Regions from separate parts of the Azospirillum largimobile genome, predicted to be linked through region 2. Evidence: predicted binding sites of a transcription regulator. Region 2 holds the regulator's gene; the other holds the start of a gene.
The links. The regulator LexA, encoded in region 2, represses DNA repair genes until DNA is damaged. The targets are predictions, from matches to a motif close to ATGTTCTANTTTGGTTC.

Region 1: a site for LexA is predicted at 4,630-4,646, ahead of recA (recombinase RecA). Genes of this name have one in related genera too.

What each region holds. Positions count from the first base shown of each region.
Region 1 is NZ_CDRMUA020000001.1:1,359,454-1,374,612, reverse strand. It holds gene ACWPKK_RS06365 (flagellar biosynthetic protein FliQ) at 1-31, shown strand, start outside; gene fliR (flagellar biosynthetic protein FliR) at 28-798, shown strand; gene flhB (flagellar biosynthesis protein FlhB) at 812-1,888, shown strand; gene ACWPKK_RS06350 (ATP-binding protein) at 1,983-4,535, shown strand; gene recA (recombinase RecA) at 4,700-5,779, shown strand; gene ACWPKK_RS06340 (lytic transglycosylase domain-containing protein) at 5,882-7,867, opposite strand; gene dapA (4-hydroxy-tetrahydrodipicolinate synthase) at 7,904-8,779, shown strand; gene smpB (SsrA-binding protein SmpB) at 8,810-9,283, shown strand; gene ACWPKK_RS06325 (methyltransferase) at 9,288-10,310, shown strand; gene ACWPKK_RS06320 (aldo/keto reductase) at 10,455-11,438, opposite strand; gene ACWPKK_RS06315 (TetR/AcrR family transcriptional regulator) at 11,561-12,181, shown strand; gene ACWPKK_RS06310 (helix-turn-helix domain-containing protein) at 12,153-13,013, opposite strand; gene ACWPKK_RS06305 (YbhB/YbcL family Raf kinase inhibitor-like protein) at 13,047-13,604, opposite strand; gene hemB (porphobilinogen synthase) at 13,697-14,701, opposite strand; gene ACWPKK_RS06295 (metallophosphoesterase family protein) at 14,818-15,159, opposite strand, start outside.
Region 2 is NZ_CDRMUA020000001.1:1,000,387-1,015,545, reverse strand. It holds gene trpD (anthranilate phosphoribosyltransferase) at 1-516, shown strand, start outside; gene trpC (indole-3-glycerol phosphate synthase TrpC) at 516-1,319, shown strand; gene ACWPKK_RS04665 (GNAT family N-acetyltransferase) at 1,324-1,797, shown strand; gene moaC (cyclic pyranopterin monophosphate synthase MoaC) at 1,794-2,294, shown strand; gene ACWPKK_RS04655 (molybdopterin molybdotransferase MoeA) at 2,299-3,528, shown strand; gene lexA (transcriptional repressor LexA) at 3,727-4,449, shown strand; gene ACWPKK_RS04645 (ComEC/Rec2 family competence protein) at 4,605-6,758, opposite strand; gene gltX (glutamate--tRNA ligase) at 6,915-8,321, shown strand; gene gltA (citrate synthase) at 8,422-9,735, shown strand; gene ACWPKK_RS04630 (hypothetical protein) at 9,758-9,931, shown strand; gene ACWPKK_RS04625 (rhodanese-like domain-containing protein) at 9,941-10,339, opposite strand; gene ftrA (transcriptional regulator FtrA) at 10,449-11,471, shown strand; gene gloA (lactoylglutathione lyase) at 11,484-11,879, opposite strand; gene lpxB (lipid-A-disaccharide synthase) at 11,904-13,115, opposite strand; gene ACWPKK_RS04605 (LpxI family protein) at 13,112-13,954, opposite strand; gene lpxA (acyl-ACP--UDP-N-acetylglucosamine O-acyltransferase) at 13,967-14,761, opposite strand; gene fabZ (3-hydroxyacyl-ACP dehydratase FabZ) at 14,758-15,159, opposite strand, start outside.

The sequences.
Region 1 (15,159 bases), 360 kb from region 2:
GGCGCCGACCGCGGCCGCGGCGGGCGGATGAACGTTCTCCAGCAGCTTCTGGGCGAACAGATCTTCGTCTGGATGTTGGTCTTCCTGCGGGTCGGCACCGCCTTCAGCGTGATGCCGACCATCGGCGACGCCTTCATCACCCCCCGCACGCGTCTGCTGTTCGCGCTCGCGGTCAGCGTGCTGGTGGCGCCGGTGATCCGGCCGCAGTTGCCGCCGATGCCCGGCAGTCCTTTTCAGCTTCTGGTGCTGGCGGCGGGCGAAATGACGATCGGCATCTTCCTCGGCACCATCGCGCGGCTGCTGATGGGCACGCTGGAAGTCGCCGGAACCATCATCAGCCTGCAGAGCGGCCTGGCCAACGCCCAGATCTTCAACCCCGCGCTGGCCACTGCGGGCTCGCTGCCGGGCGCGCTGATGGGCTGGCTGGGGCTGCTCCTGCTGTTCGTGACCGACCTGCACCATCTGCTGATCATGGCGGTGGTCGACAGCTATGCCACCTTCACGCCGGGGGCGGCGATTCCGGTGGACGACATGGCCAACGTGATCGGGCAGCTGGTGTCGAAGACCTTCCTGCTTGGGGTGCAGATGTCGGCCCCCTTCCTGATCACCGGCATCCTGTTCGCGCTGGCGCTCGGCCTGCTCAACAAGCTGGCGCCGCAGGTGCAGGTGTTCCAGATCTTCACCTCCGTCCAGGTGCTGATGGGGCTGTTCCTGTTCGGGCTGACCCTGGGCGCCATGATGCTGTTCTGGCTGTCGCGGTTCGAATCCAGCTTCATCGAACTGCTGAAGCCTCTGTAGAGGGAGGACGCCGATGTCGGAAGATGCGGACGAGTCCTCCAAAACAGAGGACCCGACATCCAAGAAGCTCGACGAGGCCCACAAACAGGGCCAGTTCGCGATGACCCGCGAGGCCGCGAACTGGTTGATGGTCGCGGCGATGCTGGTCGTGCTGGTCGCCATCCTGCCCGGCACGATGAAGGGGATGGTCTTCCGCCTGAACTATTATTTCCAGAATCTGGATCAGTTCACGTTCGACCGCGCCGGGGTCGGGGCGCTGCTGTTCCGGGTGATGGCCGATGCCATGTGGGCCCTGTGGCTGCCGATCCTGCTGTTCGTGGTGGCCGGAGTGCTGTCCACCATCGGGCAGACCGGCTTTCACGTGTCCTGGACGCTGATCGCGCCAAAGTTCGAAAAGCTGAACCCGCTGCCCGGCCTGTTGAACCTGTTCAAGGCCAGTCAGGGCGTGGAACTGCTGAAGAGCATCGCCAAGCTGGCGGTGGTCGGCGGTGTGGCCTTCATGGCGCTGAAGCCGATGTTCGCGGGTGTCGAGACCTTCATCGGCATCGACATGTTCGCGATGCTGCTGCAGATCGACAGCCTTGCGCACCGCCTGCTGATCTGGGTGCTCGTGGTCTTGACCTTCATCGCCGCCGGAGACTTCCTGTGGCAGAAGACCCAGTTCGACAAAAAGATGAAGATGACGAAGCAGGAGGTGAAGGACGAGCACAAGCAGCAGGAAGGCGATCCCGTCGTCAAGGGCCGCATCCGCCAACTCCGCTTCGAACGCGCGCGCAAGCGCATGATGGCCGCGGTGCCCAACGCCGACGTGGTGGTCACCAACCCGACCCACTTCGCGGTGGCCCTGAAATACGATCCCAGCCAGATGGGCGCGCCGCTGGTGCTGGCGAAGGGCGTCGATCAGGTCGCCTTCAAGATTCGCGAGATCGCCGAATCGAACAATGTCCCGGTCATAGAAAACCCGCCTCTCGCCCGTGCGCTCTATGCCGCATGCGATATCGACGAGGAAGTTCCATCCGAGCACTATCGGGCGGTCGCCGAAGTCATTACCTATGTCTTCAAGCTGAAAGGGCGGTCGCTGCGCAACTGATGCGCGCCTGGAACGGTTGACGGCACCAGGTGGAACGACTGACCTTCGCGCGCAATGACATTGGGGGCTTGGGGTTCTGGTGCCTGGAGATCTGGTGGACGATTCGACTTCCCTTTCCGACACCTCGCGCAACGCAGCCAACCGCGCGGCACCGTCCGGCGGGCCCCTGATGCTGCTCCAGTACTGTCTGGCGCCGGCCGGGCTGCTGGTCTTGGCCGCCGGCCTTCTGCTGGACCGGGAAGAGATCGGATGGACGGGAGCGGTGCTGGCGGCAGCGGGCGTCGCCCTGCTGATCGGCCGCAGCATCGCCGTCGTCCGGCGGTCGGCGCGAATCGGCGCACTGCTGGGCGGGGCGCTGGAAGGCATGCCGGCGGGACAGCTGGTCTGCGACGGTGCCGATGATGTGGTCTTCGTCAATGCCGCCTTCCGCGAGCTTGCCGGCTGGCGCCGCGGCGAACGGCCGCTGGATGCGCTGGCACGCCAGTTCTCCGACGATCCCGACAGCGCGCGCGAGTTTCGCCGCCTGCGCGAACGGGTGCGGGCGGGGGCCGCGGCGTCCGCCGAACTGGCGATCCCGGCGCTGGACCACAATCCGCCGGAATGGCGCAAGGTGCAGGGCCAGCCGGTGCCCGGTTTCGCCGGCTCCGTCCACTGGCGGATCGAGGACATCACCGCCCGGCGCGAGTTGGAGCATGTGATGCTGCGCGAGCAGGCCAAGCTCGCCGATTTCATGGAACATGCGCCTGTCGGCTTCTTTTCCGTGGACCAGAACGGCCAGTTCCTGTTCGTCAACGCAACCCTGGCTCAATGGCTGGAGGCTTTTCCCGGCGATCTGACCGATGGGGAGGCATGCCTTCACGGCATTCTGGCCGCTCCGCCGCAGTCCGCGGCACCCTACGATCTGTTCGACCATGGCGGCGGCGAGCAACGCGGCGAACTGACCATGGTGGGGCTGCGCGGCCGCCGGTTCCAGGTGGCGGTGGCGCAGAGCGTTGTGCATGCCGACGACGGGACGATCCACACCCGGTCGGTGGTGCGCGATCTGTCGCCCGAACGGGAATGGCAGGAGGCTCTGCGCCTGTCGGAACAGCGGTTCCAACGCTTCTTCGAGGATGCGCCGATCGGCATCGCGCTGGTGGACGAGACCGGGCAACTGACCGAATGCAACGAGGCATTCCTGGCGCTGATCGGCAGCGAGGCCGGCAGCGTCATCAATCGCCCGATGGCCGACCTGATCGTCCCGGCGGAGCGCGAGGCGGTGACCGCCCGGCTGAAGTCTGTCCAGGGCGGCGCCGATCCGGCCCATCCGCTGGAGGTCCGGCTGTCCGGCGGCCGGGAACTGACGGCCCAGCTCTATGCCCGGCGCCTTGCCAACCCGGTGCGCACGGACGGGCGCGGCGAGGCCGAGAAGAATGGGCAGGCCGAGAAGAATGGGCTGGGCGTCGGCCTGATCCTGCACTTCATCGACATGACCGAGCGCAAGAGCCTGGAGGCCCAGTTCGCCCAGTCGCAGAAGATGCAGGCGGTCGGCCAGCTGGCCGGCGGCGTCGCCCATGACTTCAACAACCTGCTGACGGCGATGATCGGCTTCTGCGACCTGCTGCTGCTGCGGCACAAGCCGGGCGACCAGTCCTTCAGCGACATCATGCAGATCAAGCAGAACGCCAATCGCGCCGCCAACCTGGTGCGGCAGCTTCTGGCCTTCTCGCGCCAACAGACCCTGCAGCCGCGCGTCATCAACGTGACCGACGTGCTGGCGGAGTTGGCGAACCTGCTGCGCCGGCTGATCGGCGAGAACATCGAACTGAAGATGATCCACGGCCGCGACCTGGGACTGGTCAAGGTCGATCAAAACCAGCTGGAGCAGGTCATCATCAATCTGGTGGTCAATGCCCGCGACGCCATGGCAGGCGGCGGCAAGCTGACCATCAACACCACCAACAACGTCGTGACCCAGCCCGAACGGCGGGAGCACGAGACGGTGCCGCCCGGCAGCTACGTCTCCATCGAGGTGATCGACACCGGCTGCGGCATCGCGCGGGAGAATCTGCAGCGCATCTTCGAGCCCTTCTACACGACCAAGGAGGTCGGGTCGGGGACGGGGCTCGGCCTGTCGACCGTCTACGGCATCGTGCGGCAGACCGGGGGCTTCGTGCTGGTCGATTCGGCGGTGGGGGAGGGGACGACCTTCACCATCCTACTGCCCCACCATCAAGGCGAACTGCGCCCCGTCGATACGGCGGAGCCGCGTGAGCGCCGCGGCAGCGACCTGACCGGCACGGGCACCATCCTGCTGGTCGAGGACGAGGACGCGGTGCGCGTCTTCTCCGCCCGCGCCCTGCGCAACAAGGGCTATCAGGTGCTGGAGGCGAAGAACGGAGAGGCGGCGCTGCAGCAGATAGAGACAAACGGCGCGTCCATCGACCTGCTGATCACCGACGTGGTGATGCCCCAGATGGACGGCCCGACGCTGGCCCGCCATGTCCGCAAACTGCGACCGGAGATGCGGGTGATCTTCATCTCCGGCTATGCCGAGGACCGTCTGGGCGAGATCGACGGCGTCGAAGTCGCCCATTTCCTGCCCAAACCCTTCTCGCTGAAACAGTTGGCCTCCAAGGTGAAGGAGGTCATCCGCGACGCACGGTGAGAGACCTGAACCGCCACCAAGAACCGCCTTAAAGAGCCGCTTGGGCACCCCCGTAAGATAGGAACACACCGGCAACATCAGCCCTTGCAAATGAGAACGAAGAGAGTACATTCAGCTTCGTTGCAAGAGCGCCGACCGTGTGTTCTAAGAGAGGGGTACCGGGCATGTCGTCCGCACAGCTTCGTTTGGTCGAGAAGGATTCCATGGACAAGCAGAAGGCGCTCGATGCCGCCCTGAGCCAGATCGAACGCGCGTTCGGCAAGGGCTCGATCATGAAGCTCGGCGCCCGTGAGAACCTGGTCGAGACGGAGGTCATTTCCACCGGCTCCCTGGGTCTCGACATCGCGCTGGGCATCGGCGGCCTGCCGAAGGGCCGCATCATCGAAATCTACGGGCCGGAAAGCTCGGGCAAGACCACGCTGGCGCTGCACGCCATCGCCCAGGCCCAGAAGGCCGGCGGTACCTGCGCCTTCGTCGACGCCGAACACGCGCTCGATCCGTCCTATGCCCGCAAGCTGGGCGTCAACATCGACGAGCTGCTGATCTCCCAGCCGGATGCCGGCGAGCAGGCTCTGGAGATCGCCGACACGCTGGTGCGCTCCGGCGCCATCGACGTGCTGGTGGTCGACTCGGTCGCCGCGCTGGTGCCGCGCGCCGAACTGGAAGGCGAGATGGGCGACAGCCATGTCGGCCTGCACGCCCGCCTGATGAGCCAGGCGCTGCGCAAGCTGACCGGCTCGATCTCCAAGTCGAACTGCCTGGTGATCTTCATCAACCAGATCCGCCTGAAGATCGGCGTGATGTTCGGCAACCCGGAGACGACGACCGGCGGCAACGCGCTGAAGTTCTACGCCTCCGTGCGTCTCGACATCCGCCGCATCGGCGCGATCAAGGATCGCGACACCGTCGTCGGCAACCAGACCCGCGTCAAGGTGGTGAAGAACAAGATGGCCCCGCCGTTCCGCGTGGTCGAGTTCGACATCATGTACGGCGAGGGCGTGTCGAAGGTCGGCGAGCTGCTCGACCTCGGCATCCAGGCCGGTGTGGTCGACAAGTCGGGTGCGTGGTTCAGCTATGACGGCACCCGCATCGGCCAGGGCCGCGAGAATGCCAAGACCTACCTGCGCAACAACCCCGAGATGGCCGATGCGATCGAGGCCAAGATCCGCGGCAACGCCGGTCTGGTCGCCGACGCCATGATGGGCACCCCGGAAGCCGATGGCGAAGCCTCCACTCCGGAGTGACGACAGCGAATGTCGGATGAAAGGCCCCGCCTCCCGAAAAGGAGGCGGGGCCTTTTTGTTTAAGGCATGTCAGCTTGCGAGGGAGGGGGCCACCGCGACGCCCTACCGACGCAGATCCCTGTCCAGATTCGGCTCCGTCTGGTCGCCGCTCAGGCGGGTGCGATAGACCTGAACGGCTTCCAGAACGCGCTGGACATAGTTGCGGGTCTCGGAGATCGGGATCAGTTCGATCCAGTCGACCACGTCCACCGCTTCCGTCCGCGGGTCGCCATAGGTCTGCAGCCACTGGCGGACCCGGTTCGGTCCCGCGTTGTAGCCGGCGATCGCCAGCACCCACGAGCCGTTGAAGCGGTCGATCAGTTCCGACAGATAGGCCGAGCCCAGCGTGACGTTGTAGCCGGGGTCCGTGGTCAGCCGGGCTTGCGTGTGCTTCAGGCCCAGCTTGCCCGCCACCAGCTGCGCCGTGGCAGGCATCAGCTGCATCAGGCCGCGGGCACCGGCCGACGAGACGATGTTCGGGTTGAAGGTGCTCTCCTGCCGGATGATGCCGTGGACCAGCGCCAGTTCCGGCGCCGCCGGCCGGGCGTCGATCATCGGGTAGCCGGCATCGACCAGGAACACCTCGTTCTGGGCGGCGTCCTTGGCAGCGGCGACGGCGAGATCGCGGCGGCCGACCTCGCTCGCCAGCCGGGCGGCGAGAACATAGTCGGCGGGGGACTTTGCATCCAGGCTGATGCGGCGGACGAAGCTGCCCAGCCGCTCGTCGGTGCTGCCACTGATCTCCGCCAGCAGGCGGGCGACGCGCACCACCTCGCGCCGGTTGAAGGCGGAGGTGTCGGCGCTCGACACCGATGGCGGCGTCGGCAGGGTCACCGCCCCGTTGGAGACATGGCGGAAGGCCAGCTGGCCGTAGAAGGTGGTGGGGTAGGTCGCGGCCTTGGCGTACCAGTCGCGTGCCGGCTCCGTCTGTCCCAGCGCCTCCGCCGCCCGGCCGCACCAGTAGGCGCCGCGCGCCTTGCTGATGGGGGCCGATACGGAGCGGTAGAGCTTGTGGAAATGGGCGAAGGCCTCAGACGGCTTGTCGAGGAAGCGCAGGGCCATGAATCCAGACAGGAACTCCGCGTCGGCGAAGGCGCTGCCCTCGCTCATGCCATGGGTGCTGACCAGGCGGTAGGCAAGGTTGAAGTCGCCGCGCTCCATCGCCCGGCGGGCCAGCAGATGGCGCTCCGGCCACCAGGCCTGCGGACGGCCGAGGTCGGTGCCGGCCCGGGCCATGATCTCCAGCGCGCTGGCATCGTCGCCCTTGCGGCGCAGATAGCGGGCGCGGTCGAACATCAGGCCGGGATCGTCGCGCAGGGCGGGGGAAACCCGGGACAGCGCCGCGTCGGCGCCGGGGCTGTCGCCGTCCAGCGCGATGCGCGCCTCGATCAGCGTGTCGTAGGCCTCGTCGAAGAAGGGCAGCATCCGGCGCACCGGCGCGTCCTGCCTGGCCCAGAGCAGCCGGTCGATGCGCGCCTTGTGGTCCAGCGGGCGCAGATAGGGGGTGTAATGGGCGAGGAAGGTGGCCTCCTCATCCGGGGTGAAGGTGGCGTCGGCCCACTGCTTGCGGATCAGGCCGGTGGCGCGTTCCACGCTGCCGGTGGCGATCAGCGCGTCGGCATAGCGGACGAAGCCGTCGCTGGTCTGGGGCGGGGACTGGCGGAACCACTCCACCACCTCGGCCGGCGGGATGTCCGGCATCGCCAGTTCGGCCTGACGGCGCAGGGCCGCCATGTTGGGCCAGTCCGGATTCTCGCGGATGAAGGCCGTGATGTCGGAGAAGCTGCCGCCGCCGGGGTTGGCGAGCGCCATCCAGCGCAAAACCTTCGCCGGTAACGGGTCCTGGGCACGCGACGCCGTGGCCAGCGCCTCGGCCAGCCTGTCGCTATCGGCGAGCTTGAAAGCCTCGCGATAGATCGCGATGTCCTGCGCGCTCAGCGCTGCGGCGGGCAGGGCGCCGGGAATCGCGGCGAGAAGGGTGAGGAGACCCGCGAAAACAGCGGTCCGGGCGCTCTTGCCGAGGGCGGCGGGGAGGGATAATGTGCGCAACTCTTTTTTCCAGCTAAGCCGACTGAGGAGGCAGCCATGTTCCACGGTTCCATCGTCGCCCTTCTGACTCCGTTCAAGGGCGGGAAAGTGGACGAGAAGGCCTTCCAGTCCTTCGTGGAGTGGCAGGTCGCCCAAGGCACGCACGGTCTGGTGCCCTGCGGCACCACCGGCGAGTCGCCGACCCTGTCCCACGAGGAACACAACCGCGTCGTGGAGCTTTGCATCGAGGCGGCCGGCGGCAAGGTGCCGGTGATGGCCGGCACCGGTTCCAATTCGACCGACGAGGCGATCGCGCTGACCCGCCATGCCAAGCAGGCTGGCGCCCAGGCGGCGCTCGTGGTCACGCCCTACTACAACAAGCCGTCTCAAGAGGGTCTGTACCAGCATTTCAAGGCGATCCATGACGCGGCGGATTTGCCGATCTTCATTTACAACATTCCCGGCCGCAGTGTCGTGGATATGTCTGTGGCCACGATGGCGCGGCTTGCAAAGCTGCCCAACATCGTCGGCGTGAAGGACGCGACCGCCGATCTGTCCCGCCCGTCCCGCCTGCTGCAGGAGGTCGGCCCCGACTTCATCCAGCTGTCGGGCGAGGATGCCACGGCACTGGCCTTCAACGCGCAGGGCGGCGTGGGCTGCATCTCCGTCACCGCGAACGTCGCTCCGGCGCTGTGCTCCGCCATGCAGACCGCCTGGGCGAAGGGCGACCTGAAGGAGGCGTTCCGCCTGCGCGATGTGCTGTCGCCGCTGCACGACTCGATGTTCGTCGAGACCAGCCCGGCCCCGGTGAAGTTCGCCGCCAGCCTGCTGGGCCTCGGCAGCGACGAGGTGCGCCTGCCGCTGGTTTCGGCGTCGGAGACCGCCCGTGCCGCCGTGCGTGGAGCCATGACCAAAGCCGGCCTGTTGTCCTGAGAGACAGAACGGGCCGAATAGGAGAGAGACTTGGCGACGCGCGAGGAAGCGAAAAAATTTGCGGCGCAGAACCGCCGCGCGCGGTTCGACTTCTTCATCGACGACGTCCTCGAGGCCGGCATCATGCTGACCGGGTCCGAGGTGAAGTCGTTGCGGGGCGGTCGCGCCAGCGTGAACGAGGCCTATGCCGGCCTGAAGAGTGGGGAGCTGTACCTGTTCAACGCGTACATCCCCGAATATCTCCAGGCCGGTCGCGTCGATCAGCACGAGCCGAAGCGTCCGCGCAAGCTGCTGGTCCGCCGCCGCGAGTTGGACAAGCTCGCGGCCGGCATCAAGCAGAAGGGCGTCACGCTGGTGCCGATGTCCGTCTACTTCAACGACCGCGGCATCGCCAAGGTCGAGATCGGTCTCGCCACCGGCAAGAAGAAGCACGACAAGCGCCAGAACGAGAAGGAACGCAGCTGGCAGCGCGACAAGGCGCGGCTGATGCGGGACAAGGGTTGATCCGGTGGCACGTCTAGACAACCGGGCCACGGACCGCGATCAGACCGTCGCCGCCGTGGCCGCCGAAGCCCTGTCCGAAATCCGGCCGCAGGGCCGGATTCTCGTCGCCTTCGACAGCGATGGCGCCATCGCCGAGGTGCTCCGCGACGGCGGGGCGGAGGTGGTGGTGTGGAACCGGCTCGCTGTCGGCGGGCAGTCTGCGACGCCCTGGCCGGCCGAGGGGCCGTTCGACGGCGCCGTGCTGCGCCTGCCGCGTGGCTGGGCCGGCTTCGAGATGGCGCTGCATGCGCTGGCCTCGCGCCTCGCCCCCGGTGCGCCGCTGTGGATCGCCGGCGGCAACGACGAGGGTGTGACCAGCGCGCCGAAACATCTCGATGGGCTGGCGGAAGAGCCGGAAACCCTCATCATCAAGCGGCGCGCCCGGCTGCTGCTGACCCGCCGCACCGACGCGCCGGCCAAGGGGGCGCTGGAGGATTGGCGGCAGACCGTCACCCTGACACTGCCGGACCGGACACTGGAACTGGTGTCCTATCCCGGCCTGTTCGCCCGCGGCCATCTGGACGCCGGTACCGAATGCCTGCTGAAGGTATTGCCGGAGGTTGCCGCCGGCACCCGCGTGCTGGATTTCGGCTGCGGCGCCGGGGTGATCGCGCGGGCGGTGCGGGAACGCCAGCCGGATGCGCCGCTGACGCTGCTGGACATCGACGCGGTGGCGCTGCACGCCGCCCGCCAGAATGTGCCGGATGCCGAACTGGTGCTGAGCGACGGGCTGGCGGGGCTGGGCACCCGCGAGCGCTTCGGCCTGATCCTGTCCAACCCGCCGCTCCACCGCGGCAAGGACGAGGATTTCGGCATGCTCGACGCGCTGGTGGCGGGGACGAAGCAGTATCTGAAGCTGCGCGGCACGCTGGTGGCGGTGACCCAGCGAACGGCCGGCGTGGGCAAGCTGTTCAAGACCGCCTTCGGACACAGCGACATGCTGCTGGAGACCACGCAGTTCCAGGTGTGGTCGGGGACGCCGAAGTAGTTAGGTGTCGGCGGGCGAATGCCCCCACCTAACCTCCCCCGCTGGGCGGGGGAGGGACTGCCGCCGAACGTCGACAAAGCTCCGATCCCTCCCCCGCCCAGCGGGGGAGGTTAGGTGGGGGTCTAACGTCGCCAGAAACGCTACCTACACATTCACCCCCCGCATCCCCTCCGCCGTATAGCGGTCGCCCGCCGCCACTCCCGGCGGCAGTGCGTCACCCAGCGCCTTCACCTCCGCCTCACTCAGAGTCACCGCGGCGGCACCGACATTCTCCTCCAGATATTTGATCCGCTTGGTCCCCGGAATCGGCAGGATCTCCGGTCCCTGGGCCAGCAGCCACGCCAGCGCCACCTGTCCAGCTGTGCAGCCCTTCTGCGCCGCCAGCGCCTTCACCTGTTCGACCAGAGCTAGGTTGCGGTCGAAGTTGTCCCCGGCGAATCGTGGTGCGATTCGGCGGAAGTCGTTTTCGGCGAACTGGTCGGGGCTGCTGACGGCACCGGTCAGCATGCCGCGGCCGAGCGGCGCATAGGCGACCAGCGAGATCCCCAACTCCCGGCAGGCCGGCAGAACCGCATCCTCCATGTCGCGGGTCCATAGAGAGTATTCGCTCTGCACCGCGGCGATGGGGTGGACGGCATGTGCGCGGCGCAGGGTGGCGGCCGACACCTCCGACAGGCCGAGCGCGCGGACCTTGCCGGCCCTCACCAGATCGGCCATGGCGCCGACCGTCTCCTCCACCGGGATGTCCGGATTCAGGCGGTGGGCGTAATAGAGGTCGATGGTCTCCACCCCCAGCCGCTTCAGCGAGGCGTCGCAGGCCTGGGCCACATAGGCGGCGCTGGTGTCGATGCGGCGGGCGTATTCGCCGGGTTGGCGAACGATGCCGAACTTCGTGGCGATCACCACCCGGTCGCGATTGCCGGACAAGAAGCGGGCGAGAAGCGACTCGTTGTGGCCGCCGCCGTACATGTCGGCGGTGTCGTAATGGGTGACGCCGAGTTCCAACGCCCGCTCCAGCGTCGCCAGCGACTGGGCATCGTCGGTCGGTCCGTAGAACTCCGACATGCCCATGCAACCGAGGCCGATTTCGGAAACCGAGAGAATGCTGCCGATGTTGCGCTGTTTCATCGCTTTACCCCTCCCGTGCCGCGGCCGGGCGGATTACCCTGGGAGCCTGCGGCAGCAAATACACTACACGGTGCAGTGTACTTGGTGGCCGGTGAATGTCAATGTCTCGAGAGGGGAATGCTGTGCGCGGTTCGGCGAAGCGGGATGCGGTGGTGGAGGCGGCGACCCGCGCCTTCCTGACCCACGGGTACGAGGCGTCGTCGATGGACGCCATCGCCGCCGATGCCAATGTCTCCAAGCGCACCGTCTACAATCATTTCCCCGGCAAACGGGAGCTGTTCCAGGCCGTCGTCTCGGGCCTGTATGAAGGGTTCCACAGCGATGGCGACCAGACCCTTCGCCATGACCAGCCGCCGGAGCAGGCGCTTCCCGCCTTCCTCAGGTCGCTGCTGGTGCATATGGGCCGTCCGGTGGTGCGCGGGCTGCTGCGCCTCGTCATCGCCGAACATCAGCGCTTTCCGGAGCTGTCGCAGATTTATCTGGAAGGTGGGAAGGGGCAGGCCTATGCGCTGCTCGACGACTATATCGCCGCCCAGCATGCGCGCGGACGCCTGAACGCCCCCGACCCGCATGTGGCTGCGACCCAGTTGATGGGTGGCCTGAAGGAGGTGCTGTTCTGGCCGACCATGCTGGGCCTGCCGGTTACCGCAGATCCGGAGCGGGTGATCGCCGAGTCGGTCGCGGCGCTGGTGCGGGCATACGGCACGGCGCCGGTCAGCGGTCGCGAAGGTCCGACGGGTTGACGCCGACGGCCGCGCGGATGCGCCGGGCGAAATGGGACCGGTTGGTGTAGCCGCAGGCCTCCGCCGCCTCCTGCACGCTCAACCCTTCGCGTTCCAGAAGATCGCGGGCATGGGCGACGCGTTCCTCGACCAGGATGCTGCGGACCGAGCAGCCCTCCTCGGACAGACGGCGGCGCAGCGTGCCGGTGCTGAGGTTGAGCGCGTCGGCGACGCCATCCGCCGTCCAGGCGGCGTCGGGCCGGGTCCGCAGCAGCTGGCGCACCGCATCGGCGGTGCCGGTCGGCGCGACAGGGCCCAGCCACCAGACGCCGTCTTCCAGCAGAGCCAGAAGCACCTCCATGCAGCGATGCTCGGCCAGCTTGGGCGGCAGCGGCGGATCGGCGGTCAGTCCGGTGGCGGCATGGTGGATGGCGTCGGTCAGGGCCGGCGTGAGGGTGACATGCCAGTCGCCCGGCCGGGCGCGCGGAGAGAGCCCTTCGGTGCCATGGGCGCGCAGCAGGCGCCGCACCATCTCCGCCGGGAACTCCAGCACCAGGGCGCGGTAGCGGCCGGCGGTGCCGGGTTCGTTCACCACCGACCCGCTCCAGCCCGGCGGCAGCAGCATGGCCGTGCCGGCGGGGAAGCGGCGGGTCGTGCTGGCGGCGTCGGTCAGTTCCTTGACCCCCTCCAGCACGGCGATCAGGGCGGTGCGCTCGATCCGCACCTCCGCCAACCGTTCGCAGTCATGGGCGACGAAGGCCCACAGCTCCGGCCGGTGCGGACGGTCGCCCGCTCCGGGACGTTGGTCACGGGCGGCGAAGCGGGACAGGCGGGCGAGGAGGCTTGGACCCATGGGCACCATCCTATGGCGATGGCTGGCGGTCGATCAACGGCCGTAGCGAGCGGTCAGCGTCGCCTTCGCCAGTGTGGCGGCGTTCAGGTTGAAGCCGACCATGGCCCCCGACGCATCGGCCGGCAGGGGGAGACCGTCGACCTTCAGCGCATGGACGGTGACGATGTAGCGGTGCGGCGTGTCGCCCTGCGGCGGGCAGGGGCCGCCATAGCCGAAAGTGCCGAAGTCGGTGCGGCTTTGCACGGCGCCCATGGGTAGCATCGGCTTGGCCGGATCGCCGGCGCTGGCGGGCAGGTCGCGGGTGTCGGCCGGCAGGTTGAACAGAACCCAGTGCCACCAGCCGCTGCCGGTCGGGGCATCGGGGTCATAGATGGTGACGGCGAGGCTGCGGGTGCCGGCCGGCGGCTCGGTCCAGCTCAAGGCCGGCGACCGGTTGCCGCCGCTGCAGCCGAATCCCGCGAAGACGTTGCGTTCCGGAATCGGCGATGCTTCGGTGAAGTCCGGGCTGCGCAGCTCGAAGGCGGCTGCGGGAGCGGCGGCCAGCAGCAGGGCGGCCAGCATGGCCGGGCGGGCGAAACATGTGGGGGTCATCGGGGCGTCTCCGCTGGGTGGGATGCCCCCGACGATAAAGGGCCGCGGATCGCTCCGCGGCCCCGGACGGCTCAAAGATGGCCCCGAACTGCTCAGCCTTGCTTGAGCAGCTTCGCGGCGTCCACCGCGCCATAGGTCAGGATGGCGTCGCAGCCGGCGCGCTTGAAACCCATCAGGGTCTCCAGCAGGGCCTTGTCGTAGTTCAGCCAGCCATTGGTCGAGGCGGCGCGCAGCATCGCGTATTCGCCCGACACGTGATAGGCGAAGGTCGGAACCGCGAACTGGTCCTTCACCCGGCGGATGATGTCGAGATAGGGCAAGCCCGGCTTCACCATTACCATGTCCGCCCCTTCCTGCAGGTCGCAGGCGACCTCGCGCAGGGCCTCGTCGGTGTTGGCGGGGTTCATCTGGTAGGTGGTCTTGTCGCCCTTCAGGAAGCCGCCGGAGTTCACCGCGTCGCGGAACGGACCGTAGAAGGCTGAGGCATATTTCGCGGCATAGGAGCAGACGCGGGTGAGATGGTAGCCATCCTTGTCGAGCGCATCACGGATGGCGCCGATGCGGCCGTCCATCATGTCGGACGGGGCGACGATGTCGACGCCGGCCTCCGCCTGCGAAAGGGCTTGGCGGATCAGGACCTCGACGGTCTCGTCATTCTGGATATAGCCGTCGCGCAGGAGGCCGTCATGGCCGTGGCTGGTGTAGGGGTCGAGCGCCACGTCGCCCAGGATGCCGACCTCCGGCGCCGCCGCCTTGACCGCGCGTATGGCGCGGTTCATCAGGTTTTCCGGGTTATAGGCCTCCGCCGCGTCTTCCGACTTGCCATCCGAGCCGACGACGGGGAACAGGGCGATGCAGGGGATGCCGAGCGAGCCGGCGGACGCCACCGCTTCGCACAGCAGGTCGATGGTCAGGCGCTCCACGCGGGGCATGGAGGCGACGGGCTCCCGACGATTCTCGCCTTCGATCACGAAGACCGGCCAGATCAGGTCGTCGACGGTCAGCGTGTTCTCGGCGACCAGACGGCGGGTCCAGGCGTCGGCGCGGTTGCGGCGCAGACGGGTGCGCGGGAAGGCGGCGGGGAGGGAGATCGGCATCGGGAAGACCATGCACTTAGAACGAGTGCGGCGATCCTACGCCTTCCCGCATAGTGAACTCAAGCCATGGGGGCGCCCACGGTCCTTTGGGACGGGCCGGCAGCCTTGCACATGTCTCATGCCCTGTCCCGTTCGTGCCCCCTTGAAAGGCGGTCGGCCGTTTCCCAAGCGGCGGCGACCGGGTCGCCGGTCACGGGACGGAATCCGGTGTCCTGTGCTTCCAAGGTCCAGCGGTGTCCCTGCTTGCGATAGGTGGATACCAGCCCGCCGGTGAAGGCCGCGCCCTCCCACGACCGCACTTCGAAGGTGACGGTCGGGTGTTCGACGGTGATCAGGTTGTAGGCGTTGGTCTCGTTCCGCAGCCGGGTGGAGGTCGCGGTGGAGGCCTGGGCCACCAAGATCGAGCGGGCGATCTGGGTGTGGAAGCTCATGATGTCGCCGGAATAGGCCTTGTGCAG
Region 2 (15,159 bases):
CTCGGCACCCGCACCGTCTTCAACCTGCTGGGCCCGCTTGCCAACCCGGCGACCGCCCGGCGGCAGGTGCTGGGCGTCTTCTCCAGGCAGTGGGTGGAGCCGCTGGCCCATGTGCTGCAACGGCTCGGTTCGGAAAGTGCCTGGGTCGTCCATGGCTCCGACGGGCTGGACGAGATCACCACCACCGGCCCCACCACCGTCGCCCAGTTGAAGGACGGCGAGGTGACGGTGTTCGAGGTGACGCCGGAGGATGCCGGCCTGCCCCGCGCCCGGATCGAGGACCTGAAGGGCGGCGACGCCCAGGTCAACGCCGAGGCGATCCACGCCCTGTTCGACGGGGTGCGCAGCCCCTATCGCGACATCGTGCTGCTGAACGCCGCCGCCGCCCTGCTGGTGGCCGGCAAGGCCGCGACGCTGAAGGAGGGTGTCGCCATGGCCGCCGACGCCATCGACAGCGGCGGCGCCCGCGACCGCCTGCGCCGGCTGGTCGCCATCACCAACGAGGCGGTGGCCTGATGAGCGACGTTCTGACCCGCATCAACGACGACAAGCGCGCGCTGGTCGCCTCCCGCAAGGCCGCCCGCCCGCTGTCGGAGGTGGAGGCCGCGGCCAAGGCCGCAAACGCAACCAACCCGCCGCGCGGCTTCATCCGGGCGCTTGGCGCCGCGGTGGAGGCCGGGCGCTACGGCCTGATCGCCGAGATCAAGAAGGCCAGCCCGTCCAAGGGCCTGATCCGCGCCGACTTCGACCCGCCGGCCCTGGCCCGCGCCTATCGCGACGGCGGGGCCAGCTGCCTCTCGGTGCTGACCGACGAGCCCTATTTCCAGGGCAGGGACGAGTATCTGGTCGCCGCCCGCGCCGCCGTCGATCTGCCGGTGCTGCGCAAGGACTTCATGGTCGATCCCTACCAGATCGTCGAGGCCCGCGCGCTGGGTGCCGACTGCATCCTCATCATCATGGCCTCGCTGTCCGACGCCCAGGCGGCGGAGATCGAGGACGCCGCCATCGCCCAGGGGCTGGACGTGCTGGTGGAGGTGCATGACCGCGCCGAGTTGGACCGCGCGCTGCTGCTGAAGACGCCGTTGCTGGGCGTCAACAACCGCAACCTCAAGACGCTCGCCGTCGATATCGCGACGACGGAGGAGTTGGCGGCCAACGTGCCGGCCGACCGCATGCTGGTGGCGGAAAGCGGGCTCTACACCCCCGCCGATCTGGCGCGCATGGCGAAGGTCGGGGCGCGCTGCTTCCTCGTCGGCGAATCGCTGATGCGGCAGGCCGACGTGACCACGGCCACCCGCGCCCTGCTGGCTCCGGTCTAAGCCCATGCCGGACATCACCATCGCCGCGGAAAGCCCGCGCCAGGATCAGGTCATCGCGCTGGTCGCCGCGCTGGACCGCTATCTGCTGGAGCTCTATCCGGCCGACACCTGCCACCTCCTCGACATCGCGGAGCTGGAGGCGCCGGACTTGCGCTTCTTCGTCGCCCGCAAGGACGGCGTTCCGGTCGGCTGTGCCGCGCTGCGCGTCGATCCCTCGGGCTATGGCGAGGTCAAGCGCATGTTCGTTGATCCCGCCGCCCGTGGCCATCGCATCGGCGACCGGCTGCTCGCCCGGTTGGAGGAGCAGGCGCGGGCGGAAGGGCTGACCGCCTTGCTGCTCGAATCCGGCATCCACCAGCACGAGGCGCTGGGGCTCTACCGCAAGGCCGGCTTCACCGACCGCGGCCCCTACGCCTGTTACGAAGAGAACGGCGTCAGCGTCTTCATGGAGAAACCCCTGCGGGAGACCGTCGCATGAGCGGCTTCACCCATTTCGACGCCGAGGGCAAGGCGGTGATGGTCGATGTCTCCGACAAGGCGGACACCGAACGCACCGCCACCGCTGTCGCCACCGTGCTGATGCAGCCGGAAACCCTGGCGCTCATCATGCAGGGCGGGGTGAAGAAGGGCGACGTTCTGTCGGTCGCCCGGCTGGCCGGCATCATGGGGGCCAAGCGCACGCCGGACCTGATCCCGCTGTGCCATCCGCTGATGCTGACCTCCGTCAAGGTCGACCTCTCCTGCGACCCGGCGCGCAATGCGGTGGACGTCACCGCCACCTGCAAGCTGAAGGGCCAGACCGGCGTGGAGATGGAGGCGCTGACCGCCGTCACCATTGCCGCCCTGACCGTCTACGACATGTGCAAGGCGGTTGACCGCGGCATGACCGTCACCGACGTCCGCCTGCTGCACAAGGCCGGCGGCAAGAGCGGCGAATGGGGCACTGCCGCTACCACGCCGTCGGCTGGGGCCTGACGCCATGATCTCCGTCGCAGAGGCGCGCGCCCGCATCCTGTCGGCCTTCGCCCCTCTGCCGGCGGAGGTGGTCGCCCTGCCCGACGCGCTCGGCCGCGTGCTGGCCGAACCGGTGGTCGCCCGGCTGACCCAGCCCCCCTTCCACGCCGCCGCCATGGATGGCTGGGCGGTCCGCTCCGCCGACATCGCCGCAGCCACGGCGGAAACCCCCGTCACCCTGCGCCGCATCGGCGAATCCTCCGCCGGCCATGCCTTCGGCGGCAGCGTCGGTCCGGGCGAAGCGGTGCGCATCTTCACCGGCGCCCCTCTGCCAGATGGCGCCGACGCCGTGGTGATGCAGGAGGATTGCAGCGCCGACAACGCGACGGTTCGCATCGGCCGCGCCGTCCCCGCCGGGCGCTTCGTCCGTCAGGCCGGCTTCGATTTCGCCCTTGGCGAGGAACTCCTGCCGAAGGGCCGTCGTTTGACCGCGCGCGACATCGCGCTGGCAGCCGGCGGCAACGTGCCCTGGCTGTCGGTCCATCGCCGGCCGCGCATCGCCGTCCTCGCCACCGGCGACGAGATCGCCCTGCCGGGCGATCCGTTGGGGCCGAGCCAGATCGTCAGCACCAACGCGCTCGGCCTCTGCGCGCTCGTCACCGCCCAGGGCGGGCTCGCCCACAATCTTGGCGTCGCGAAGGACACGCCCGACAGCGTCGCCGCCATGGCGAAAGGTGCCGTCGGCTGCGACCTGCTGGTCACCACCGGCGGTGCCGCCCATGGCGACTACGACCTCGTGCGGGACGTTCTCGCCGACCGGGGGGTGGCGCTGGAGGTTCAGACCGTGGCGATGCGGCCGGGCAAGGCGCTGATGTTCGGCCGGGCCGGCGGGGTGCCGCTGCTCGGCCTGCCCGGAAATCCTGTATCGACGGGCGTCACCGCCGTCCTGTTTCTGCGCCCGGTTCTGCGCCTGCTGCAGGGGCTGCCGCCAGAGGACGACCGGCCGCCGCTGCGCGCCCGGCTGACCGTCGCGCTGAAGGCCAACGACCGCCGCGAGGAGTATCTGCGCGCCACCCTGGCTTCCGGACCGGACGGCGTCCTCACCGCCACGCCCTTCGCCCGGCAGGACAGCGCCATCACCACGCTCTACGCCCAGGCCGACTGCCTGATCCCACGCCCGCCCAACGCCGACCCGGAGCCGGCCGGCGCCATGGTGACCGTGCTCCCTTTGACCGATGGAGCGCTCAGCATCTAGACTTGAACACAGCGTTTGGACGGCGGGTTGAACAGTTGAACATCACCCGGAAAACTGTTTCACGGCGTTCCGAATGTTCCACTCAAGTTCTAAAAGAAGCCGATGGGGGGCTTGACGGACGGCAGGAACCAAACTAGAACATGGAGCAACGTTTAGTTTTTGTTCCATCTTCAGTCTGGCGACGGCCGGGAGGCATCCATGCTCACGCGCAAGCAGCACGAATTGCTGCTGTTCATCCACGAACGGCTCGGCCAGGGCGGTGTCTCGCCGTCGTTCGACGAGATGAAGGACGCCCTGGGGCTGAAGTCCAAGTCGGGCATCCACCGCCTCATCACCGGCCTCGAAGAGCGCGGCTTCATCCGCCGCCTGCCCCACCGCGCCCGCGCGCTGGAGGTTCTCCGCCTGCCGGAAGGCCTGGACGCCGCCCGCTCCCGCACCGCGCCCAAGCCGAAATTCCAGCCCAACGTCATCAAGGGCGACTTCGCCTTCGCCGGCCGCGACACCGCTCCGCCCGCGCCCACCCCGGCAGCGGCGAACGAGACGGTGCAGCTTCCGCTCTATGGCCGCATCGCCGCCGGCACGCCGATCGAGGCTCTGCGCGACAACAGCGCCTTCGTCGACATCCCCGCCTCGATGCTGACCGCCGGCGATCATTACGCGCTGGAAGTCTCCGGCGATTCGATGGTGGAGGCCGGCATCCTCGACCACGACACCGTCATCATCCAGCGCTGCGATGCGGCGGAGAACGGCACCATCGTCGTGGCCTTGGTCGACGAAGGCGAGGTGACGCTGAAGCGCCTGCGCCGCAAGGGCAACACCATCGCCCTGGAACCCGCCAACGCCGCCTACGAAACCCGCATCTTCGGCGCCGACCGCGTCCGCGTGCAGGGCAAGCTGGTCGGTCTGGTGCGGAAGTACTGAGGCCCTTTCGCCCCCCTCCCCGACCCTCCCCCGCTCTCGGCCGGCCGAAGGCTGGTCCGATCGCGGGAGAGGGAGTGAGCGGCAGATCAGCGGAGTTCCCTCTCCCGCAAAGCGGGGGAGGGTTAGGGTGGGGGCAACAGCACTCCCCACGCCCCTCACCTCCCCCCGGTCCAGGGCCGCTCTCCCCGCAGCCCCCGCACCGTCTCCACCTCTATTCCCGCCGCGGTCACCCTCAGCGCATGCGCCCCCTCGTGCCGCAGCGCCCAACGGTCGATCGCGACCCCGGCCCGGCATCCCCGCGCCACCGCCGTCGTCACCACCGCATCGGCCGCCCCGCAATCCTCGTCCAGCGCATCCGGCAACCGCGGAAGGGCGACAGTCCTTCCCTTGACCCGGTACAGACACCCCAGCGCATCGCAGCTCAGCGACCGCTCTCCCTCGCTCCACCCCCCCGCCGCCGGCCAAGGATCGGCTCCCGAGCGCTCGCCATCGCGCTCCCGCCATGTCTCGATCACGCGGCCCCCGGTCTTGCCCGAGGCGCTGAGGCGACCATCCGGCATCCTCACCGCCATCACGCTCCCGTCCCCCGCGACCAGCACGTCCGGCCGCGTCACGAACGCCGGCGAAGCCAGCCCTGCCAGGACCGGCAGCAGCCCCAGCCAGCGCCACCACCGGGTCCAGACGCACAGCCAGATGCCGCCCAGCACCAACGCCACGAACCCCTCCACCGGCATCGCCGGCATGGTCAGGGAGGCCCCGGGGAGACGGCCGAAGAACTCCGCGGTCCAGATCACCGCCCGGTCGCCCCAGTTCATCGCGATCAGCGCCGGCGCCTCCAGCCCGAAGGGCATCAGGGCGTAGGCGATCAAGCTCCACGGCATGACCCAGAACGAGGTGATCGGAATGGCGATCAGGTTGGACAGCACGCCGTAAAAGGCGATCTGCTGAAAATGGAAGAGCGCAAAGGGCAGCGTCGCCAGCGTTGCCACCACGCTGGTCAGCAGTATCCCGCCGACATAGAGCAGACCACGCAGAAACCATCCCGCCTCGCTGCGCCATTTCGCCAGCCGCGAACTGCCGCGCTCGAAGGCGGCGATCAGCGCCACCACCGCCGCGAAGGACATCTGGAAGCTGGGGCCGAGCATCCCCTCCGGATCCATGGCGATGGTCACCAGCCCGGCGAAGGCGACCAGCCGCATGCTCAGCGGGTGGCGGTCCAGCATGATCGCGCCCATCACCATGCCGGTCATCAACACCGACCGTACGGTCGGCAGCGGCGCCCCGACCAGCAGCGTATAGGCCAAGGCCGACAGGATGCCGAACAGCGCGGCGATCTTCTTGATCGGCCAACGCAAGGCGATGGCGGGCACCAGCGCCAGCAAGGCCCTGACCACATAGAACAGAATGCCGGCGGCAATGCCCACATGCAGGCCGGAGATCGACAGCAGATGCGCCAGCCCGCTGTTGCGGAAATCCTCCAGCGTCCCGTCCGGGATGCCGAACTGCTCCCCATTCAGCAAAGCCGTGGTGACCCTCGCCTCCACCGGATCGTCGATGGTGGCAGCCACCCGCTCGGCGATCGCGCCGCGCACCCGCTCAAAGGCCACCGTCACCACTTGCCAGCCCGTGACCGGCGGGGCCTCGACCAGTTCCACCGCACCGGTGGCGAAACCGGTCCCACCCAGCCCCATGAACCAGGCCCGCCGCTGAAAGTCGAAGGCGCCCGGCTCGGCCGGCGCCTGGGGCGGCAGCAGCGTGGCACGCAGCCGCACCACCGATCCCGGATCGGGCGCCGCATGGCGGTCCGGCAGGCGGATACGCAACGCGGCCGGCGTCTGCTCAGGCGGTAGCCGGCTGACCGTCGGTTCCCGCACCGTGATGCGGGTGGCACCTGGTCGCCGTTCCACCGCCATCACGCGGCCGGTAATGGTCGCACCGGTGACGACGCGCGTCAGCACCGGCGCCGCCACCCATGCGCTGTGCCCCTGCGCCACCAGGAACCCCGCCGCCACCATCAGCAGCGCCATCGCCGCGCCGAACAGCGCGAACCAGCGCCGCAGGACCAGCAGCAGCGCGGCACACCCGCCGCAAGCCGCAGGCCCGATCCACCAGTCCGGCTCCCGCATCAGCCCGAAATACAGCGACACGCCCGCCCCGAAGGCGACGGGAAGCCACAGAACCCAGCGGTCCCCCTCCGCCTCCGCCAGGGCCGCGAGTCGCCTCCCGATGCGGAACCACAGGCGTCGCCACCGCCCACCGGCCCCGACCGGACCCTCCGTCTCCTCCTCGGGCCAGCCGGCGACCGTCACCGCTGACGGCTTTCCGGCGCAGGGATGCCGCCCGCGTACTCCTCAACGACCGTCCATGCGCGCATCGCATTGCCTCCCAACCCGGTGGCTGTGTTAAACCTCGGTGTCGAACCACCGGCGCATCTTACCAGCGCCGAACCGGAAATTGAGAGACCGATGACCGTCGTCACCCGCTTCGCTCCGTCGCCGACCGGCTTTCTGCACATCGGCGGTGGCCGCACCGCCCTGTTCAACTGGCTGTACGCCCGCAACACCGGCGGCAAGTTCCTGCTGCGGATCGAAGACACCGACCGGCAACGTTCGAGCCAAGCGGCGGTCGACGCCATCCTGGACGGTCTGCAGTGGCTGGGTCTGGACTGGGATGGCGACGCGGTCAGCCAGTTCGAGCGCAAGGACCGCCATGCCGAGGTGGCGCACCAGATGCTTGCCGCTGGCAAGGCCTATCGCTGCTACTGCAGCCCGGAAGAACTGGAAGAGATGCGCGCCGCCCAGAAGGCCGCCGGCCAGCCGATGCGCTATGACGGCCGCTGGCGCGACCGCCCCGAGTCCGACGCGCCTGCTGGCGTCGCCCCGGTGATCCGCCTGAAGGCGCCGCAGGAAGGTCAGACCGTCCTGAACGACCTGGTCCAGGGCGAGGTCACGGTGCAGAACGCCCAGTTGGACGACCTGATCCTGCTGCGCGCCGACGGCACGCCGACCTATCTGCTGGCGGTTGTGGTGGACGACCACGACATGAACGTCACCCACGTCATCCGCGGCGACGATCATCTGACCAACACCTTCCGGCAGATCCAGATCTTCAACGCCATGGGCTGGGACCTGCCGCGCTTCGGCCATATCCCGCTGATCCACGGGCCGGACGGCGCCAAGCTGTCCAAGCGTCACGGCGCGCTGGGCGTGGATGCCTACCGCGACATGGGCTATCTGCCGGAAGCCGTTCGCAACTACCTGCTGCGGCTCGGCTGGTCGCACGGTGACGACGAGATCATCTCGACCGAACAGGCGATCGAGTGGTTCAACCTGGAGAGCATCGGCCGCTCGCCCTCGCGCTTCGACTTCGCGAAGCTGGAGAACCTGAACGCCCACTATATGCGTCTGGCCGAGGATTCCCGGCTGGTCGGGCTGATCGCTCCGCGACTGGAGGCCGAACTAGGCCGCAGCCTGACCGACGCAGATCGCGACCTTCTGACGCGGGCGATGAACGGCCTGAAGCAGCGGGCCCGCACGGTCGTCGATCTGGCGCAGAGCGCCCGCTTCTACGTGGCCGCGCAGCCGCTCGGCTATGACGAAAAAGCATCCGCGCTGCTGGACGAAAAGGGCCGCAGCCTGTTGAAGGAACTGGCCGAAGCCTTTGCCGGCGAACCGGATTTCACCGCTGCGGCGCTGGAGGCGCAGGTCCGTGCCTTCGCCGAGGCACGGGGTGAAAAGCTGGGCAAGGTGGCACAGCCGCTGCGCGCCGCGCTGACCGGTTCGACGGTGTCGCCGCCGATCTTCGAGGTGGCCGAACTGCTGGGTCGGGAAGCGACGCTTTCTCGCATCCGCGATGCAGCGGGTGCAGCATAATGGTCATTTCCGTGCGTTGCCATCAGGCTGCCATGGAACTATGCTGCGCCGACGAAAAAAGGGCGTTAAGCCCGACCCTCAACGATAAGGACGTGCCGAGATGACCCAGACTGAGGACGGCAAGGACACCGTTACCCTCATCGACAATAAGACGGGCAAGCAGGTCACGATGCCGATTCTGCACGGCAGCGTCGGGCCGAGCGTGATCGACATCCGCAAGCTCTACGCCGCGACCGGCTATTTCACCTACGATCCGGGCTTCACCTCCACGGGCAGCTGCGAGTCGGGCATCACCTACATCGACGGCGACGAGGGTGTCCTGCTGCACCGCGGCTACGCCATCGACGAGCTGGCCGAGAACTCCACCTTCCCGGAAGTCTGCTTCCTTCTGCTCAACAACCACCTGCCGACCGCGGCAGAGCGCACGGATTTCGAAAATATCCTGCGCCGCCACTCGATGGTGCACGAGCAGCTGACCAAGTTCTACAGCGGCTTCCGCCGTGACGCCCACCCGATGGCGATCATGTGCGGCGTCGTCGGCGCCCTGTCGGCCTTCTACCACGACTCGCTGGACATCAACGATCCGCGGGAGCGCAAGATCGCCGCGCACCGCCTGATCGCCAAGATGCCGACGATCGCGGCGATGGCCTACAAGTATTCGACCGGCCAGCCTTTCATGTATCCGCGCAACGACCTGTCCTACGCGGAGAACTTCCTCTACATGACCTTCGGCACGCCCTGCGAGCCGTACAAGGTCAACCCGATCCTGTCCAAGGCGATGGACAAGATCTTCATCCTGCATGCCGACCACGAGCAGAACGCTTCGACCTCCACCGTCCGTCTGGCCGGTTCGTCGGGCGCCAACCCGTTCGCCTGCATCGCCGCCGGCATCGCCTCGCTGTGGGGTCCGGCCCATGGTGGTGCGAACGAAGCCGTGCTGAAGATGCTGGAGGAGATCGGCTCGGTCGATCGCATCCCCGAGTTCGTCCGCCGCGCCAAGGACAAGAACGACAACTTCCGCCTGATGGGCTTCGGCCACCGGGTCTACAAGAACTACGACCCGCGCGCCCAGGTCATGCGCCAGACCTGCCACGAGGTTCTCGGCGAGCTCGGCATCAAGGACGAGCCGCTGCTGGACATCGCCATGGAGCTGGAGAAGATCGCCCTGTCGGACGAGTACTTCATCGAGAAGAAGCTCTATCCGAACGTCGATTTCTATTCGGGCATCATCCTGAAGGCGATGGGCTTCCCGACCAGCATGTTCACCGTGCTGTTCGCGCTGGCCCGCACCGTCGGCTGGATCAGCCAGTGGAAGGAGATGATCGAGGACCCGGTGCAGAAGATCGGCCGCCCGCGTCAGCTCTACACCGGCGACACCAAGCGGCCGTTCGTGCCGCTGGCCGAGCGTGGCTAACCGGCCAACAGCACATGTGGGAATGGGCGGCTCCAACGGAGCCGCCCAGGACCCGACTGCGTACATCGTTCCGGCCCGGCGCGTGCGCCTGCGCTCGCCGGCCAACGACAACCGGGCACCGCTTGGCTGGCGGGTGCGCCGGATGATCGTCTATCTGCTGATCGTGGCCCTGGTCGCCGGGATCGTGTTCGTCTAAGGCAATCGCTCAACTCCCGCTTTCAAGCGCGAAGTCCTCGTCGATCCAGCCCGTCACGCCGCCGATCATCAGTTTGACCGGCCGCCCGATCCGCGCCAACCGCAGGGCCGCGCGATCCGCACCGTTGCAGTGCGGGCCGGCGCAATAGACGACGAACAGCGTGCCCTCCGGCCACTCCATCATCCGCCGTTCGGTGATCTTGCCATGCGGCAGGTTCAGCGCCCCCGGCACATGCCCCCGGGAGAAGGCCGCCGGACCGCGCACGTCGAGCAGGACGAAGTCGGGCGTCCCAGACTTCAGCGATTCATGCACATCCCAGCAATCGGTCTCAAACGACAGCTTGCGGGCGAAATGGGCGGCGGCATCTTCCGCCGATGCGGCTGGAATTTCGGTGACGAGACTGGCCATGGTGCTCTCCTGATCGTGCTTGGTCGGGATTCGCCCGCATCTTCCCAATCGCCACTTCCGCTGGAAAGTGGCGTGACTGCCAGCTATCGTTCAGATCATGCCAAATGCCATGCCACCGCTTGCCGTAGCCCTCGCCTATGACGGTCTGTGCACCTTCGAGTTCGGCGTGGCCGTCGAGGTGTTCGGTCTTCCACGCCCTGAGCTTGGCCCCGGCTGGTATCGCTTCGCCGTCGCCGCCCTCGATTCCGGCCCATTGCGGGCAGTGGGCGGGATCCGCATCGAGGCCGATGGTGGGCTCGATCTGCTGGACCAAGCCGACATCATCGTCATTCCCGGCTGGCGCGGCGCTCGCGAACCGGTACCTGTCCAACTAACGGAGGCACTGCGCCGGGCCGATGTGCGCGGAGCACGCATTCTCTCGATTTGCTCCGGTGCCTTCGTTCTGGCCGCCGCCGGTCTGCTGACGGGTCGCCGCGCGACCACCCACTGGCGCTATGCCACAACGCTTGGGGAGCTTTATCCCGACATCCGTGTGGTGCCTGACGTTCTCTACGTGGACGAGGGCAACATCCTGACCTCTGCCGGCAGCGCGGCCGGCATCGACCTTTGCCTTCATCTGGTGCGCCGCGATTTCGGACCCGAAGCCGCCAACAGCGTCGCCCGCCGTCTGGTGGTCCAGCCTCACCGCGAGGGAGGGCAGGCTCAGTTCATCGAGGCACCGGTGCCCATCGCCCGTGAGGGAGTCCGTCTGGGACCGCTGCTCGACCATCTGCGGGAAACTCTTGCGGAGGACCACAGCCTGTCAAGCATGGCCTCGCGCGCCGGCATGAGCCTGCGCACCTTCCTGCGACGGTTCCAGGCGCTGACCGGCACCACGCCCGGCGAATGGCTGACGACGGAGCGGCTGAACCGCGCCCGTGATCTGCTGGAACGCGGAACCCTGCCGGTGGAAGAGGTCGCGACCCTCGCCGGCTTCGGCTCCGCGGCCACCTTGCGGCATCATTTCCGCCAGCGTCTGGGGATCAGTCCGGCCACGTACCGGGCGCACTTCCGCCGCGATCCCGCTCCGGTTCCCGGCACAAGCGACGGGGGCGCGGCCGTTGCCGACCACGCCCCTGTCCTGAACCGATGACCGGCCGACCGGTCACTTCGTCTCGATCAGTTCAACCTTGTACCCGTCGGGATCCTCAATGAAGGCGATGACGGTGGTACCGTGCTTCATCGGGCCGGGCGGACGCGGGATCTTGACGCCTTCGGCGGCAAGCTTCTCGCAGGTGCCGTAGATATCGGGAACGCCGAGCGCGATGTGGCCATAGGCGGTGCCAATCTCGTACGGCTCCTTCTGGTCCCAGTTATGGGTCAGTTCCAGGACGGCGGTATCGGACTCCTCGCCATAGCCAACGAAGGCCAAGGTGAAGCGACCGCCCTCATAGTCATTGCGGCGCAGCAGCTTCATGCCGAGCAGACGGGTGTAGAAGTCCAGTGACTTCTCCAGATCCAGCACGCGCAGCATCGTATGCAGCAGACGGAATTCGCTCATGGTCTCTATTCTCCCGCTTGGCGTTTAACTGGGCGGTTGTTCAGCTGTCTTGGAGCGGCGTTCTTGGACGACGTCCAGGATGGTGCGGGCGGCGCGTTCGCTGGGCGGGGTATCCCCCTGCCCCAGCCAGCGAGCCACCTCGGCGACACCGTCGACCTGCGCCTGGCGCGCCGCCGGATCGTCGAGCAAACGCCCCAACTCGGCCGCCAGTCTATCGGGCCGGCAGTCCTGCTGCAGCAATTCCGGGACCAGCATCCGATCGAGCATCAGGTTGACGAGATTGACGTACTTCACCCTGATCAGCCGGCGATAAAGAGCGACGGTGACCGGATTCAGCCGGTAGGCGATTACAGTTGGAAGCCGCGCGAGCGCCAGTTCCAACGCGACGGTGCCCGATGCGGCAAGAGCCGCCTCCGCCGCCGCGAAGGCATCGTACTTCTCGGCGTCCCCTTCCACCAGCAGGGTACGGACCGGCCAGTCGGCGATGGCGGCGGCGACGCGGTCACGCACCGTCGCCACGGTCGGCACGACCGCCACCAGATCGGGATGGCTTGGACGCAACAGGTCCAGCGCCGCGCGAAAGTCGGGCAGCAGGCGCGATACCTCTCCCTTGCGGCTGCCCGGAAGCACGATGACGATCCGCTCGTCCGCCGCGATGCCATGCTGCTCACGGAACGCCGCACCATCGCCTTTCCCCGCACCACCCTCGACGACCGAATGGCCGACGAAGGTGCAGGCAAGCCCCTCCTTCTCGAAGTACGGGGGCTCGAACGGTAGAACCGCGAGGAGATGGTCGTAGATGGCGGCATATTTGGCCGCTCGCTTGGGCTTCCAGGCCCACACCGTGGGCGCCACATAGTGGATCAGCGGGATGGCGGGCTCCGCGGCACGCACCTTCTTCGCCACGCGCACGGTGAAGCCTGGCGAATCGATGCCCACCACGGCGTCGGGGCGCAGCCGGACGATCTCGGCAACCGTCTGGTCGATGCGGCGGATCAGGTTCGGCAAATGCGGCAGCAGTTCGAAGATGCCGAACAGGGTCAGTTCGCCCATGGGAAACAGGCTGACCAGCCCCTCCGCCGTCATCTTCTCGCCGCCGATGCCCACGAAGCGAACCTTGCCGCCGGTCAGCCGCTTCGCCGCCGCCATCAGCCGCGCACCCAGCGCGTCGCCCGACGGCTCGCCGGCGATCAGGAACAGAATCGGGCCGTCATCGGCCACGGACGTAACGCTCATTGCGGAATCTCGATGCCGGTGACGAACAGACCGAGCCGGTCGGCCGTCGCCGCCACCGCTGCACGATCAACCAACAGGCTACCGCCGGCCTCCACCGCGATACCGCGCAGCCCGGCCGCGGCGGCCTTCTCGACCGTCGTGACGCCCATCGTCGGCAGGTCGATGCGACGGTCCTGCTTCGGCTTCTTCACCTTGACCAGAACGCCGCCGGGTCCGGGCCGCGACAGACCGGCACAGCGGTCGAGCATGGCATCTGTGCCTTCGATCGCCTCGACTGCAAGCACGATGCCCTGCTGGACCACCGCCCCCTGCCCGACATCGAGCGCACCCAACGCACGGGCGACCTCCACCGCGCGGGCGATGTCGCGTTCAGCCTCGGCATCCGGGGCGAGACGACCGACCCGGCCGGGCGTGGTCAGCAGATCCTTCAACAGGTCATGCAGGCCGACGACGCGGAAGCCATCCTCCTCCACCTCGCGGACCACGGCGCGCAGCAGCCCATCGTCACCGAGCGCCCTCGTTCCGACGCGGGCAAGGAAGCGGGCGGTGCGCCAATCCGGCATCAGTTCCGTGAAGGACGGTCGCTTCACCGGTCCTGCGAGCACGACCTCTCCCACGCCTTCCTCATGGAGACGGCGCAGGATGCTGCCGGCGGCGCCGAAGCGGCTCCACAAATGCGGGAGCCCCGCGACGGTTTCGGGGTCGGTATGGCCGTCGAAGGCGACGACGAAGACCTCCCGCCCCTGCCCGCGCACCGCGCTGGCGATGCGGGCCGGCAGCGTTCCGCCACCGGCCAGGATCGCCAGCTTGGGACCGGCAGCCTGAAGGGTATCGGCCATCGGCCGGCGGCCTCAGCTCTCGCGCGGTTGGCAGAGGGAGCGCGCTTCCTTGGCACGGATGAAGGACAGCACGTCGGAGATCAGCGCACGCTCGCCGAAGTCGCGACCGACCTCCTCCACCCGCTCGGCAAAGGTCCCCTCCGGTCCGAACAGCATGCGGTAGGCCGCGCGCAGGGCGTGGATGTCGTCCTTCTTGAAGCCGCGCCGTTCAAGCCCGACGAGGTTCAGGCCGGCGAGGCGGGCACGGTCGCCCATCACCAGACCGAAGGGAATCACGTCGTTCTCGACGCCCGACATGCCGCCGATCATGGCGTGCGAGCCGATGCGCACGAACTGGCGCACCGCCGAAAGCCCGCCGATGATGACGTAGTCGCCCAACGTCACATGGCCGCCCAGGGTGGCGTTGTTCGCCATGATCACATGGTCGCCGACGATGCAGTCATGCGCCACATGCGAGCCCATCATGAACAGCCCATCGTCGCCGACGCGCGTTATCATGCCGCCGCCCTCGGTGCCGGGATTCATCGTCACATGCTCGCGGATCTGGTTGCGGGCACCGATGACGAGTTCGGACGGTTCACCATGGAACTTCAGGTCCTGCGGGCGATGGCCGATGGACGCGAAGGGATAGATGACGGTTTCGGCGCCGATGCTGGTGCGCCCGTCGACAGCCACATGCGAAACCAGCCGAACGCCGTCGCCCAGCGTGACGTCGGGGCCGACGACGCAGAAGGGACCGATGTCTACCCTCTCGCCCAGCTTGGCCGCGGGATCGACGATGGCGGACGGATGGATGGTGACGGTCATTTTTCGTCCAGGATCATGGCGGAATAGATGGCTTCGGCGACGAGGACGCCGTTGACCTTGGCCTCGCCCTTGAACTTCCACACGTTGGCGCGCTGGCGCTGCTTGGTCACGTGGATGTGGATGGTGTCGCCGGGGGTGACCGGACGACGGAAGCGCGCCTCGTCCACGGTCATGAAATAGACCAGCTTGCCTTCGGCATCCGGTCCGAGCGTGGCGACCACCAGCACGGCGGAGGTCTGCGCCATCGCCTCGATGATCAGCACCCCGGGCATCACCGGACGCGACGGGAAATGGCCCTGGAAGAAGGGCTCGTTGATCGTGACGTTCTTCACGCCGGTGGCGCCTTCGCCCAGCGTCACATCGATCACCCGGTCGATCATCAGGATCGGGTAGCGATG